4 regions of the Streptomyces chromofuscus genome follow, and region 2 is predicted to be linked to each of the others. Evidence: riboswitches for the same ligand, from Rfam matches in the RefSeq annotation. Region 2 holds a riboswitch; each other region holds the start of a gene.
The links. A riboswitch is a leader RNA that binds a small molecule or an ion and turns the genes downstream of it on or off. The one in region 2 is predicted to bind cyclic di-AMP.
Positions count from the first base shown of each region.

Region 1: another riboswitch for cyclic di-AMP. It lies ahead of IPT68_RS17390 (M23 family metallopeptidase); the one in region 2 lies ahead of IPT68_RS21100 (transglycosylase SLT domain-containing protein).
Region 3: another riboswitch for cyclic di-AMP. It lies ahead of IPT68_RS31770 (LysM peptidoglycan-binding domain-containing M23 family metallopeptidase); the one in region 2 lies ahead of IPT68_RS21100 (transglycosylase SLT domain-containing protein).
Region 4: another riboswitch for cyclic di-AMP. It lies ahead of IPT68_RS27690 (M23 family metallopeptidase); the one in region 2 lies ahead of IPT68_RS21100 (transglycosylase SLT domain-containing protein).

Region 1 covers NZ_CP063374.1:3,863,952-3,867,158, forward strand. Annotated here, with positions in the region: gene IPT68_RS17385 (PrsW family intramembrane metalloprotease) at 1-513, shown strand, start outside; gene IPT68_RS17390 (M23 family metallopeptidase) at 633-1,682, opposite strand; cyclic di-AMP (ydaO/yuaA leader) riboswitch at 1,694-1,873, opposite strand; gene IPT68_RS17395 (PP2C family protein-serine/threonine phosphatase) at 2,065-3,207, opposite strand, start outside.
Region 2 covers NZ_CP063374.1:4,673,308-4,676,514, reverse strand. Annotated here, with positions in the region: partial or broken gene IPT68_RS35040 (CocE/NonD family hydrolase) at 1-277, shown strand, start outside; gene IPT68_RS21110 (hypothetical protein) at 501-647, shown strand; gene IPT68_RS21105 (hypothetical protein) at 659-1,024, shown strand; cyclic di-AMP (ydaO/yuaA leader) riboswitch at 1,385-1,554, shown strand; gene IPT68_RS21100 (transglycosylase SLT domain-containing protein) at 1,560-2,048, shown strand; gene IPT68_RS21095 (HAD family hydrolase) at 2,012-2,890, opposite strand; gene IPT68_RS21090 (carboxymuconolactone decarboxylase family protein) at 2,956-3,207, opposite strand, start outside.
Region 3 covers NZ_CP063374.1:7,097,403-7,100,609, reverse strand. Annotated here, with positions in the region: gene IPT68_RS31775 (SGNH/GDSL hydrolase family protein) at 1-520, opposite strand, end outside; gene IPT68_RS31770 (LysM peptidoglycan-binding domain-containing M23 family metallopeptidase) at 732-1,724, opposite strand; cyclic di-AMP (ydaO/yuaA leader) riboswitch at 1,728-1,887, opposite strand; gene IPT68_RS31765 (tyrosine-protein phosphatase) at 2,513-3,207, shown strand, end outside.
Region 4 covers NZ_CP063374.1:6,142,949-6,146,155, reverse strand. Annotated here, with positions in the region: gene IPT68_RS27695 (GntR family transcriptional regulator) at 1-639, opposite strand, end outside; gene IPT68_RS27690 (M23 family metallopeptidase) at 827-1,591, opposite strand; cyclic di-AMP (ydaO/yuaA leader) riboswitch at 1,605-1,770, opposite strand; gene IPT68_RS27685 (M16 family metallopeptidase) at 1,995-3,207, opposite strand, start outside.

The DNA.
Region 1 (3,207 bases), 810 kb from region 2:
ACCTTCGGCGACTTCGGCTTCTTCGCGGTGTACGGCGGCTTCATGGTCCCCGCGTTCGGCCTGCTGACCTGGCTGGTGGTCTGGACGCGGCAGCGGGAGCTGCGGACCGTCCGCGAGGAGCTGCCCGCCTACGTCGTCGCCGGCTGGCTCTCGCCCGCCGAACCGTTCGCCCTCGGCTCGATGCGGGCCCGCCGCCTGGCCCGCGAGTACGCCGGCCACCACCTCGGCAAACCGGCCGCGCGGGCCGTCGCGCAGTACGAGGCGTACGCCACGTCCCTGGCCTTCCTGCGGCACCGGGGCCGCCGCGGCCGGGCCCGGACCGACTTCGTCGTGCGGGAACGCGAGCTGCTGAGGGAACTGTGGAACCGCCGTGAGATCGCCCGGCCGGCCCTGGAGTACGCGGCACGCGTGACCGCCCCGCCGATGCCGGCGATGATGCCGCCGGTGTACGGCTGGGCGCCGGCGCACGGGCCGACGGCGCCCTACCCGGTGTACAACCCGTACCGGTCGTAGGACTGCCGGTCGTAGGACACCACGTAGGACACCAGAGGGCCGCGGACAGCCGAAACCGGCAGCCCTGACGTCGGGGGGTTGCCGTCAGGACCGCCGGGGTTGGAGGGGGAACGCGTTCCTTAAGGGGTGAGGCCCTTGCTCTGCAGCCAGGCCAGCGGGTCGAGTCCGCCGCCGCCGGTGTGCACCTCCAGGTGCAGGTGCGCGCCGGTCACGTTGCCGGTCGCGCCCACGCGGCCGATGACCTCGCCCGTGGTGACCTTCTGGCCGACGCTGACGCCGATCGACGACTGGTGGGCGTACCAGATCTCGGTGCCGTCGTCGAGGGTCAGCACGGTCTTGTAGCCGTACGACCCGTTCCAGCCCGCCTCGGTGATGGTGCCGCTGTGCACCGCCTTGATCGGGGTGCCCGTGGGCGCGGCGAAGTCGAGGCCCGTGTGGTAACCGGACGACCACAGGGCGCCGGCCTGGCCGAAGGTGGAGGTGATGGTGTACGAGGAGGTCGGCAGCGCGTACTGCCTGGCCAGGGCGGCGAGCCGCTCGGCCTCGGCCTTCTTGCGGGCCTCCTCCTCGGCGAGGGCCTTGGCGGCGGCGGCCTTCTCCTCGGCCTCCTTCTCCGCCTTGGCCGCGGCCTCGGCGGCGGCCTTCTCGGCGGCGGCCGCGGCCTCCGCTGCGGCCTTGCTCTCGACCTGCTCCTGCTGCTGCTCGGCCTGCGCGATGATGCGGGCACGCAACGCCTCACCGGCGTCGGTGGTGCCCTCCGCGGTCTCCGCGGGGGTCGCGCCGAGGCTGCTGAGCGGGGCACTCGCGAGCTGGGGCTCGGTGGAGTCTGCGTCCTCGTCGTCGGACATCAGCGCGCCGACGGAGGGCAGGTCGGGCATGGAGATCGACACCGGCGGCTTGCCCGCGTTCGCACTGGCCATGCCGCCCGCGCCGACCGCGGCTATGACGCCGACGCCGAGAACGGTGGAGCTGCGGGCGAGTCCACCGCCGCGCTGCTTGCTGACACGGTGCCGACCGCGTACGGGGCGGATGGTCTCCGCAGTGGGATTCCACTCCTCCCACGGGCCCTCGTCGGTGCGCTGCGCGCCGTAGACGAACGTGTCGGTGCTGTCGGCGGCGCGCTGGCCAGGCACGAACGGGGCTTGTGGGGCAGGCCGGTTGGACGCCACGTGGGCGTACTCCTTTCCTTCCTTCTCGCCTACCGGGTTAGCTGACGGGTTCGGAGCAGGAAGGTCTCCTACGCGCGTAAACCAGCCGTACCACTACGGCGGCATACGCCCGATTCACCCCAAGGTGGTGGTTCCCCGGTTCCCTTGTGCGGCCGGTAAGGGCCTCGCGCGGGATTCGGCGCGTGCGCACGGAGCCGCCTCTTGTGACGGCTGGGACGACCGCGCTGCGTTATCGGACGTTAATAGAACCAGGGCCTGATTTCCAAGCCGTTCCACTTGATCATTAAGGTTTTCCGCCAGGACGTACGGGCCATCAACGACGAAAATCGGGCGAGTTGACCTCCGGTCAGGACCGTACCCATTTCTGACTGCATGTCAGTTGTCATGCGGAGGGCGTTTGTTCCATCACCCCTGGTGACGGTCGCCGGACGGCGAGCAGAGCCATGTCGTCGGTGGTGCCGCCCTCGCTGTGCCGGCGAACGTCTTCGGCCACCGCGCAGAGCAGTTCGGCGGGCCCGCCGAAGGTCCGGCCGGCCAGCCGGGCCGCCGGGTCGTAGAAGACGCCCCGGGCGTCCCGCGCCTCGGACAAGCCGTCCGTGTACAGCAGCAGCGTCGCGCCGCCCGGGAAGCGGGACTCCTCCGCGCGGTCCGGCCAGGAGGCCAGCTCACCCATGCCGAGCGGCAGCGCCGCCTGCCGGGCGGGCAGCGGGCGCACCGTGCCGTCGGCGTAGAGCATCAGCGGCGGCGGATGGCCGCGGTTGAGGATGCGGACGACACCGTCCTCGTGCGGGATCTCGGCGAGTACGGCGGTGGTGAACCCCTCGAAGGCGTCGATCGCGTCCCGTCGCGTGCCCTCGCGCGTCAGCGCCCGCTCCAGCCGCCGCGCCACCGCCTCCAGCGTCGCCTCGTGCTCGGCGGCCTCCCGGAACGCCCCGACGACCACGGCGACCGCCGCCACCGCCCCCATGCCCTTGCCGCGCACGTCCCCCACCACGAGCCGTACGCCGTACCGGCTGTCCTGCACCGCGTACAGATCGCCGCCGATGAAGGCATCCGCCTGCGCGGCCTCGTAGCGCGCGGCGACCTCGAAGCCGCCGATCCGCTCCATCGGCTCCGGCAGTACCGCCAGCTGGGCGGCCTCGGCGATCTCCCAGGCCGAATGGAGACGGGCGTGGCTGCGCCGGACGAGCCCGTTGATCAGCAGGGCGAGGGCGGCGACCGTCACCACGGTGACCTGCTCGGTGAGCGCCTCGACCTGGAGGAGGTCGCCGTACCGGATGTCCACCGCCATGCCCACGGCGACGGCGGCGACGCCGATGAGAAGCGTGGCCCGGCGGGAAAGAAGCGGTGCGGCGATCAGCGGGGCGGCGGTGAACAGCGGGGCGGCGCTGAAACCGCGGGGGGTGAGGTAGTCGTAGCAGCCGCCGATGACGACGAGCAGGGCGGGGAGGGCGCGGACGAAGGTGCGGGCGAAGAAGACCGGCCGTTCCTCGGTGGGCGGCTCGGGCGGCTCGGGGCGCGCGAG
Region 2 (3,207 bases):
CCGACCGACTGGACCGCACCCGCGACCACCAGCGCCACCTTCTAGTACGCCGGCCACGGCTGCGCCTCCGTGTCGCGGCCCTCGCGCCCGAGCCGCCCGAGCCGCCGAGCCATTCAAGACGATCGCCACGGTCCGCTCCTCGGAGGACCGCTAGGACAACGACGCTCACTACAGGGGAGGTTCCGTCCTCGCCGTCGAGTGCACGCCCGAGCGGCGACCACACTGGCCCGAACGTGAGGACCGCTGGCGCCACGGCAGCGTCCGCGAGGACTACGGCGAGCGGCATCCGAACCGCCGTGCTCGCCGTGGCCGGCCGGCACGCCCCGCACCCCGACACCCTGCTCCGCCTCGGCGAGCACCTCCGTCCGACCGTGTTCGCGGCTGACCGGCCCCTGACCACGCCGGCACCCGGACCGCGCGGGCCCGCCCGGCCCGGTGATCGGCTTCCCTTCCGGAGTCCTGCGCCGGCGGAATCACTGGCTGAAGCACGAGGAGACAGGGTGCTCTCCGAGCCACTGCTGCGCTCCCACGTCATGAACGCCACACCCGCCGGGCCGGCGCGGCTGCGGCTGACGTCACAGGTGCCGCGCGGGCAGGTGATCGAGAGCCGGTGCGATCCGGCGCCGGACGAACCCCGACCCTGGTGACACGGGGTGTGATGAACCTCTCCGCGCGCGAGGACGCGGCCGGGGCGTGCCGTGGAGACCGGGCCACCGAGGAACGCGCGCGTGCATCCGTGCCGACCGTCCGCTTCGACGAACCGGAGCAGTCCGAGCCGCCCGGCGTGGCCCACCCGGCCGCCCTCGACGAGCCGCGCCACGGCGGCACGCGGATGGCCCCCGACGGCCCGGAGGGCTCGGAGGACGCGGTCGACACGTACACCGTCCGCGAGGACGATCCGCCGTGCGCCCGCACCCGCTCGGACCGCTCGATCCGGCCGTACCGCCTGGAGTCGGGCTGGGACCCGCCGGTCCGGACGCGGTCGGGGACCCAGTACCACGGGGGGCTTTCTGCCCTTTTTTAGGGCGATTTGCACCCCTGGAAGCAAAGCCGCCTTCCATCACACCCGGAACAAGCGCACCCCACGAGCCGCCGCTTGAGCAGCACTTGGGCCGATTGCCCGATTTGCCATTCTTCTGCAGGCGAGTGAGTTGGCTCACGCACACGCCTTTGCAAGTTCCTCACAGGCATCCCGTGATCCGCCTTGGCGCATCACCGAGTTGAGCCTGTGCTGCCGCAAAGGATCAAGCATGCCAAAAGCGCGATTCGAAGATCAAATCGCGCAATATGCATGTCCACCACTTGTTTCGGACATGTGCTCTCGCATACGTTCCCGGCCAGTCGGGCGGAACGCCGAATCCTGCCGCCGCCCGCGCCACCCATGACGGACTACTCACCGCACGGCAGGAGCGGGGGAACCAGGTAAGCCGCCGAACCGGCCGTCTTATTCCAGACACCGGAACGGCTTGGGGTGAAGTCGCACTCGCAAGGGCGCGGCCGGGCACCTCCCCGCCCGAACCCGACAGCTCACCTCGCAGGCGACGGAGAGGACAACCCCCATGCCTGCAAACGGTCAGCCCAGCAGCACCCGCTCTGCCCGCATCGCCCGCAAGCTCGCCGTCGTCGGTACCGGCGCCGCCGTGCTCGCCCTCCCGCTGATCGGGGCCACCAGCGCCTCCGCCGCCACGCCCACGGCCGCCCCCGCCGCGACCACCGTCACGACGTACGCGAACAACCTCGACGGCTGGATCCGACAGTCGCTCGACATCATGGCGCAGCACGGGATCCCCGGGTCGTACGACGGCATCTACCGCAACATCATGCGCGAGTCGTCCGGCAACCCCTACGCCATCAACAACTGGGACTCCAACGCCGCCAAGGGCACCCCGTCGAAGGGTCTGCTCCAGGTCATCGACCCGACCTTCGCGGCCTACCACGTGCCCGGCACGGCGTTCGACCCGTACGACCCGGTCGCCAACATCACCGCCGCCTGCAACTACGCGGCCGACCGCTACGGCTCCATCGACAACGTCTTCGGCGCGTACTGAGCCCTGGCGAGAAGCCGCTCGAGGACGACGGCTACGCCGTCGTCCTCGTTCGACAGGGTGACCTCGTCGGCCACCGCCTTCAGTTCGGGGTGGGCGTTGGCCATGGCGACGCCGTGTGCCGCCCAGTCGAACATGGGGATGTCGTTGGGCATGTCCCCGAAGGCGATGGTCTGTTCCGGGCTCAGGCCCAGATGCCGGGCCGCCAGCGCCAGCCCGGTCGCCTTGGTGATGCCGCACGGCTGAAGCTCGACCGTCCCCGGCCCCGACATGGTGACGGTCGCCAGCGAGCCGACCACCGTGCGGGCCACCGCCGCCAACTCGTCGTCGGACAGGGTCGGATGCCGCAGCAGTACCTTGCTGATCGGCGCGCACCACAGGTCGTCGCGGTGGCCGACCCGCACCGCGGGCAGCGTCGGGTGCGGCATCAGATACCCCGGTTCGATGAGCGTGAGCCCGTCGACGCCGTCCTGGTCGACGGCCGCGTACACCTGGCCGATCTCGGCCTCGATCTTGCCGAGGGCGGTCTCGGCCAGTTCCCGGTCCAGCCTGACGGACCACAGCAGACGGTCCGCGCCGGCGTCGTACAACTGCGCGCCCTGCCCGCACACCGCGAGCCCCCCGCCGCCCAGGGCGTCCAGCAGCGGTCGCACCCTCGGTGCCGGCCGGCCGGTCACCACCAGATGCCGGGCCCCGGCCGCCGAGACCCGCGCGAGCGCGGCGAGCGAGCGGTCGGAGACCGTGTCGTCGCCGCGCAGCAGCGTTCCGTCCAGGTCAGTGGCGATGAGGGCGTAGTCGGTGCGCGCGTACTCGGTGCGCGCGGCATATGCGGTGGGTGCGGCCATGATCAGAGAATACGGACACCACACCCGCACCGTTCATCCCCAACTGCCTTTCATCTGTCTGCTTTTCACCCCCACGTGGTGCCCGCCGGCTCCTTGATCGTCGCGTTGACGCGGTTGAACATGTTCGTCAGCGAGATGGTGAGGATCAGGGCCGACAGCTGCTTCTCGTCGAAGTGGTCGGCGACCTCGTCCCACAACGCGTCCGGAACCGGCTCCTCGGACCGGTCGGCCAGCCGTGTCACCGTCTCCGCGAGCGTGAGGGCGGCGCGTTCGGCGTCGTTGTAGTAGGGAGCGTGCCGCCAGGCGACGACCGAGGC
Region 3 (3,207 bases), 2.4 Mb from region 2:
GGTGCAGCCGGTCGTGGTCCCAGGCACGGCGGTCCTGCACGGACTTGAGCGACCACAGGTCGAGCACCGGGCACCCGTACCGGTCGGCGATGGCCCGCACATGCCCGTTGTAGGTGGCGATCTTGCCGCGCAGGTGCCTCAGGAGGGGGACGCCCCGGGTGTCGAAGCCGGTCGTCACCAGCACGGTGCCCGCGGCGGCGGTCAGGGCGGCGACCGCCCGCTCGAAGCGCTCGGCGACGTCGTCCGGGTCGGTGCCGGGACGGATGATGTCGTTGCCACCTGCGCAGAACGACACCAGGTCCGGCGCGAGTTCGACGGCCCGCGGGACCTGCTCCGCCACGATCTGGTCGAGCAGCCTGCCCCGCACGGCGAGATTGGTGTACTGGAAGTCGCCCTCGGGCCGGCGGTCCGCGAGCAGTACGGCGAACCGGTCGGCCCAGCCGACGAACGCCCCGTCCGGGCCGGGGTCGCCGACGCCCTCGGTGAAGCTGTCCCCCACCGCCACGTACGACCCGATCACTGATCTGCTGTCATTCTTCGAATCGTCTGCCACGTCGGACCATGATTCCTCTTCGAATGTGACCTACGCGACCGTAGGCAAGGCTTGACGGACGGTGAGAAAGGCCACGGCCAAAGGATTGGTCAACTGCGGAATAAGGCCGTCGGCCGACCACACCGAAGGCCGGACCCGGGGAACGGGGTCCGGCCTTCGGAGCCGTGAGGGGCGTGCGTCAGCCGACGGAGACGCCCTTCGACCGGAGATAGGCGATCGGGTCGACGTCCGAGCCGTAGTCCGGCGTGGTGCGGATCTCGAAGTGCAGGTGCGGCCCGGTCGAGTTGCCGGTAGAGCCGGAGAGGCCGACCTGCTGGCCCGCGGTCACGCTCTGGCCGCTGGAGACGGACAGCGAGGACAGGTGGGCGTACTGCGCGTAGTAGCCGTCGGCGAGTTGGATGACGACCTGGTTGCCGTACGCGCCGGCCCAGCCCGCGGAGACGACCGTGCCCGCGCCGACGGCCTTGAGCGGGGTGCCGGTCGGGGCCGCGAAGTCGACGCCCGTGTGGTAGCCGCTGGACCACATGCTGCCCGCGACGCGGTAGGCGGTGCCGACGCCGACGCCGTCCACGGGGGCGGAGAAGCCGGCGGCCGGGGCGGTGTCATCGGTCTGGGTGGAGGTCGAGACCTCGGTGGTCTGCGCGGCGGCCTCGGACGCGCCGGCGGACTCGGACACGTCGGAGGACTGCGACGCCTCGGTCGAAGCGGACGACTCGGACGAGGAGGAGGACTCGGACGAGAGGGGGGACGAGGCGGACTCGTCGCTGCTCGCCGCGGCCTTCTTGCCGATGGTGAGCTTCAGACCGGGGTGGATGAGCGACGGGTCCTCGCCGACGACCTCACGGTTGTCCTCGTAGAGCCGCTGCCAGCCACCGCTGACGTTCTGCTCGTCGGCGATCTTCGAGAGGTAGTCGCCGACCTTCACCGAGTACGTCCGCACGCCCGCCTTCTCGGCGGTGGACTTCTTCACGGCGGCGTTCTGCTGGACGGCCGTCTTGCCGGCCGGGGCGGACTGAACGGCCTTTTCCGCGGCGGTCTCGGGAGTGGCGGCGTGGGCGCCGGCGGCCCCCATCAGCGGGAGGGCGAGTGCGGCGCCACCGGTTCCGGCGACGGCGATGGAACGGGTGAAGCGCTGGGTCTTCGGACGGCGGTGCTTACCCTTCGCGGGCATGGGCGAATTCCTCTCCGGCGCCTGCGAGGTGAGCTGTCGGGTGCGGACTGGAGATGTCCGGCCGCGCCGAAACGCGGCTGTACCCCGAGCCGTTCCGGAGACCGGAACAGGCGTTTCTACCTGTGGGTCCCCCGCTCCTGCCGAACACGGGTGAGTTTGCGCGGGCACCGGGCGGCGGCAGGATTCGGCGTCCGCCCGGATCGGTGTGGAACGTAAGCGAGCAAGACGCAAAGGGACAAGCAAGAGGTTCCGCAGGAACGCCGTTTTCGTGATCCGTTCACCCGAATTCCGGTCACACTCCGTGTATTACGGCGCCGCTCTTTTCCGTAAACGCCCTTGATAGCCTCAGGGATTACGTGCACCTGCCAGGCGACGCTCGGTCACGAATATGACGCTGCTCACTGAGCCTGCTCCAGCTTTCAGCGAAACCAGGCGAGTTCGGCCTAAAGGGCCAATTCAGACAGAGGGCTTAGATGGGGCACGGCAGGAAAACAGCCGCATCGATGCCGTTCTGCAGAGCTCGCCAATAGTCGAGCCGATTGACCCTTTACGTCCGATTTGATGCCTCTTCGTACGTCAAGTGCTGGACTCCCTCGATCGGGTTCCGGGAGTCCGCTCACGCGCGGGGACGATCGGGGTCCGGGACCTGGGGGGCAATGCCTGCGGACAACTCCTTCAACTCCCCGTGACCGCCTGTGGACAACTCATTGCCCGAGGAATCCGTGTCGTATCGTCAAGGCGTGCCCGTCGACGAGCCGCGCCGACGGGGCCGATGGGAGGGAGCCCCCGTGACGCAGCAGGTGCCGTCGACCGAGCCCGAACTGGCCGGAGTGCGCAACTTCCGCGACGTGGGCGGACTGCCGACCGTGGACGGGCGCCGGGTACGGCACGGGGTGCTGTTCCGCAGCGGTCACCTCGCCCACGCCACGGCCGAGGACGCCGCGTTCCTCGCCTCCCTGGAGCTGCACACGATCTTCGACTTCCGCAATGCCGCGGACCAGAGGCTGGAGGGCCCGGACGTCGAGCTGCCGGGCGTGCGCAACGTCAACCTGCCCCTGACGGACCCGGCGGACGGCGCCGAGTTCTGGCAGATGGTCCGGGACGGGGACGTGGAGCAGCTGCGCGGGATCCTGGCGGACGGCAGGGCCGCGGACCGGATGATCACCTCGTACCGCGCGATCATCAAGGAGCGCACCGCCGAGCACTCCCGGGTGCTGCACGCGCTCGCCGAGGACAGCGTCCCCGCGCTGATGCACTGCGCGGCGGGCAAGGACCGCGCAGGGCTGTCGATCGCTGTCACGCTGCTCGCGGTGGGCGTGGAGCACGAGGCGATCCTCGCCGACTACCTGGAGTCCAACGCCAAGCACCGCCGCTACAAGGTGCACCGCAGCGGCAGCGCCGCATCGGCCTACTCCCCCGAGGTCATGGAGCTGCTCAACCCGCTGTTCGACGCGCGGGCCGAGTACCTGCTGGCGGCGATGGA
Region 4 (3,207 bases), 1.5 Mb from region 2:
GCGGTCGCCGCTGACGGAGAAGCGCAGCCGGTGCGCGCCGGTCGCGCGCTCGGTGTGCAGCGCCGTGATCGCCCGCGCGCGCTCGCCGTCGCCGCGCGCCACCGCGTCCACGATCGCGCCGTGCTCCGTCCAGGACTCCACAGGGCTGACGGGCGCCTCGACGGCGTACATCCAGGCGATCTTGTGCCGCAGCTGGGTCAGCATGGCGATCAGGGCGGGGCTGCCGGAGGCCTGGGCGAGCGTCTCGTGGAACCAGCCGCCCAGGGAGCGCAGGTCCTCGCTGTTGCCGCGCCTGGCCCGCTCCTGGCCCAGCCGGACCAGGCCGCGCAGCACCTTCAGATGGGCCTCGGTGCGCCGCTGCGCCGCCCGGGAGGCGCCGAGCGGCTCAAGGAGCATGCGCATCTCCAGCAGGTCGGCGGCCTCCTGCTCGGTCGGCTCCGCCACGCACGCGCCCGCGTGCCGCCGGGTCACCACGAAACCCTCGGCCTCCAGGGTGCGCAATGCCTCCCGGACGGGGACGCGCGAGACGCCGTAGCGGCGCGCGAGGAGTTCCTCGGTGAGCCGGCCGCCACGCTCGTAGACACCCGCGACGATGTCGTCCCGGATCGCCGTGCACACCGAGTGCGCCGGAATACGCATGACCGACCTCCGCCTTAATCCCCATGAAACGTCGAGATCGACGTGTGTTCCGTGACTCTATTGCAATGAGCCGGGATTTCCGACGGCGGGCTGGAATCCATGGATTTTTTTTGGACATACAGACGCACGAAACGCCGAAAGCCCCGGCTCGTGAGCCGGGGCCCGCGGGAAGCGGAGCGATCCGCCGTCAGACGCTGACGCCGTGCGAGCGGAGGTAGGCGATCGGGTCGATGTCCGAGCCGTACTCCGGGGTCGTCCGGACCTCGAAATGCAGGTGCGCCCCGGTGACGTTGCCAGTGGCGCCGGACAGGGCGATCCGCTGCCCCGGGGTGACCGTCTGGCCCACCGAGACACCGATGGACGACAGGTGGCCGTACTGGGTGTACGTACCGTCGTTCATCTTGATCACTACTTGATTGCCGTACGCCCCGCCCCAGCCGGCCTCGACCACGGTGCCGGAGCCGACCGCGCGCACGAGTGTGCCGCTCGCGGCGTGGAAGTCGACGCCGGTGTGGCTGCCGGAGGACCACAGGGAGCCACCGGACCGGTAGCCGGTGGAGACGTAGGAGCCGGTGATCGGCGGGACATGGGCGGTGAGGCGCTTGCGCTCGGCCTCACGGGCGGCACGCTCCTCGGCCTCGCGCGCCTCCTTCGCCTGCTCCCTGGCGCGCTGTGCGGCGGCGGCCTCGGCCTTCTTCTCGGCGGCCGCCTTCGCCGCGGCCTGCTTCTGGGCGGCGGCCTGGGCGTCTATCTGCTCGGCGACCGAGTCGCCGATGGAGACGACCGGGAGCAGGCCGGTCTCCTCGGCCGCGGGCTCGGTGGCGAGCGCGGGAGCGGCCAGGGTGCCGATGACTCCGGTGGTGGTGAGCGCGGCGACACCCGCCGCGTGGGCGGTGGTGCGCTTCATCCGGCTGGGACGACGGTGCTTCCCGGTGGCGCGCGTGAACGCCATGTGGTGGCTTTGTCCTTTCCTTCCCTCTCGCCTACCGGGTTAGCTGACGGGTTCGGAGCAGGAAGGTCTCCTACGGACTCCCTCGCCGCGCGCGGGCGTCCGATTCACCCCAGGGACTTCATGGTTGGGTCCCCGGCTCCCCTGGCTCGCGCCGTACGGGGACTCGGCGATGACTGTCCGGTGCCGCGGGTGCGGCGCACTGCCTGACGGACAGCCCGGATGACGCTAAACGGGACATCTTCCGATCCCCAAACGAAGAAGGGCGTTTGTAGCGCATCCCACAGGTCAGACAGGCAACCTCTGCCTCAATTGGGACATTCCCATCGCTCAACCGGCACATCAAGGGGCCCTGGTGACGGATCGGTCACCAGGGCCCCTGCACGCGCGTGCCGCCGGTCTGCCTCTACTCGGCCGTCACGACGGTGACTTCGCCGATACCGAGGGCCTCGACGGGCTCCTTGATCTGCCCCGCGTCACCGACGAGCACCGTCACCAGACGGTCCACCGGGAAGGCGCTGACGACCGCCGCGGTGGCCTCCACGGTGCCGGTCGCGGCGAGTTGCTGGTACAGCGTCGCCTGGTAGTCGTCGGGCAGGTGCTGCTCGACCTGGTCGGCCAGCGTGCCCGCCACCGCCGCCGCGGTCTCGTACTTCAGCGGCGCCACACCGACGAGGTTCTGCACGGCGACGTCGCGCTCGGCGTCCGTGAGGCCCTCCGCGGCGAGCGTGCGCAGCACCGTCCAGAGGTCCTCCAGCGCGGGGCCGGTGTTCGGTGTGTCGACGGAACCGCTGATGGCGAGCATCGAGGCGCCGCTGCCGTCGGGGGCGGAGCGCAGTACCTGGCCGAACGAGCGCACCCCGTAGGTGTAGCCCTTCTCCTCGCGCAGGACGCGGTCCAGGCGGGAGGTGAGGGTGCCGCCCAGGCAGTAGGTGCCGAGCACCTGGGCCGGCCACACGCGGTCGTGCCGGTCGGGGCCCACGCGGCCGATCAGCAGCTGGGTCTGCACCGCGCCGGGCCGGTCCACGATGACGACGCGGCCGGTGTCGTCGGCGGTCACCGCCGGCACGGGCCGCGGCTGCCCCGGGGACCCGGTCCAGGCGCCCAGGGTGTCGCCGAGCAGGGCGTCGAGGTCGACGCCGGTGAGGTCGCCGACCACCACGGCCGTGGCGGTGGAGGGGCGGACGTACCGCTCGTAGAAGGAGCGTACGGCGGCGGAGTCGATCTTCGCGACCGTCTCCTCGGTGCCCTGGCGCGGGCGCGACATGCGCGAGGTCGCCGGGAACAGCTCCTTGGAGAGCTCCTTGGCGGCCCGCCGGGCCGGGTTGGCCAGCTCGTGCGGGATCTCGTCGAGGCGGTTGCGGACCAGCCGCTCGACCTCGCTGTCGGCGAAGGCGGGCGCCCTGAGGGCGTCGGCGAGCAGACCGAGGGCCTTGGGCAGCCGGGAGACCGGGACCTCCAGGCTCAGCCGGACGCCGGGGTGGTCGGCGTGCGAGTCGAGGGTGGCGCCGCAGCGCTCCAGCTCGGCGGCGAACTCCTCGGCGGAGTGCTTGTCGGTGCCCTCGGAGAAGGCGCGGGCCATGATCGTGGCGACGCCGTCCAGGTCGGCGGGCTCGGCG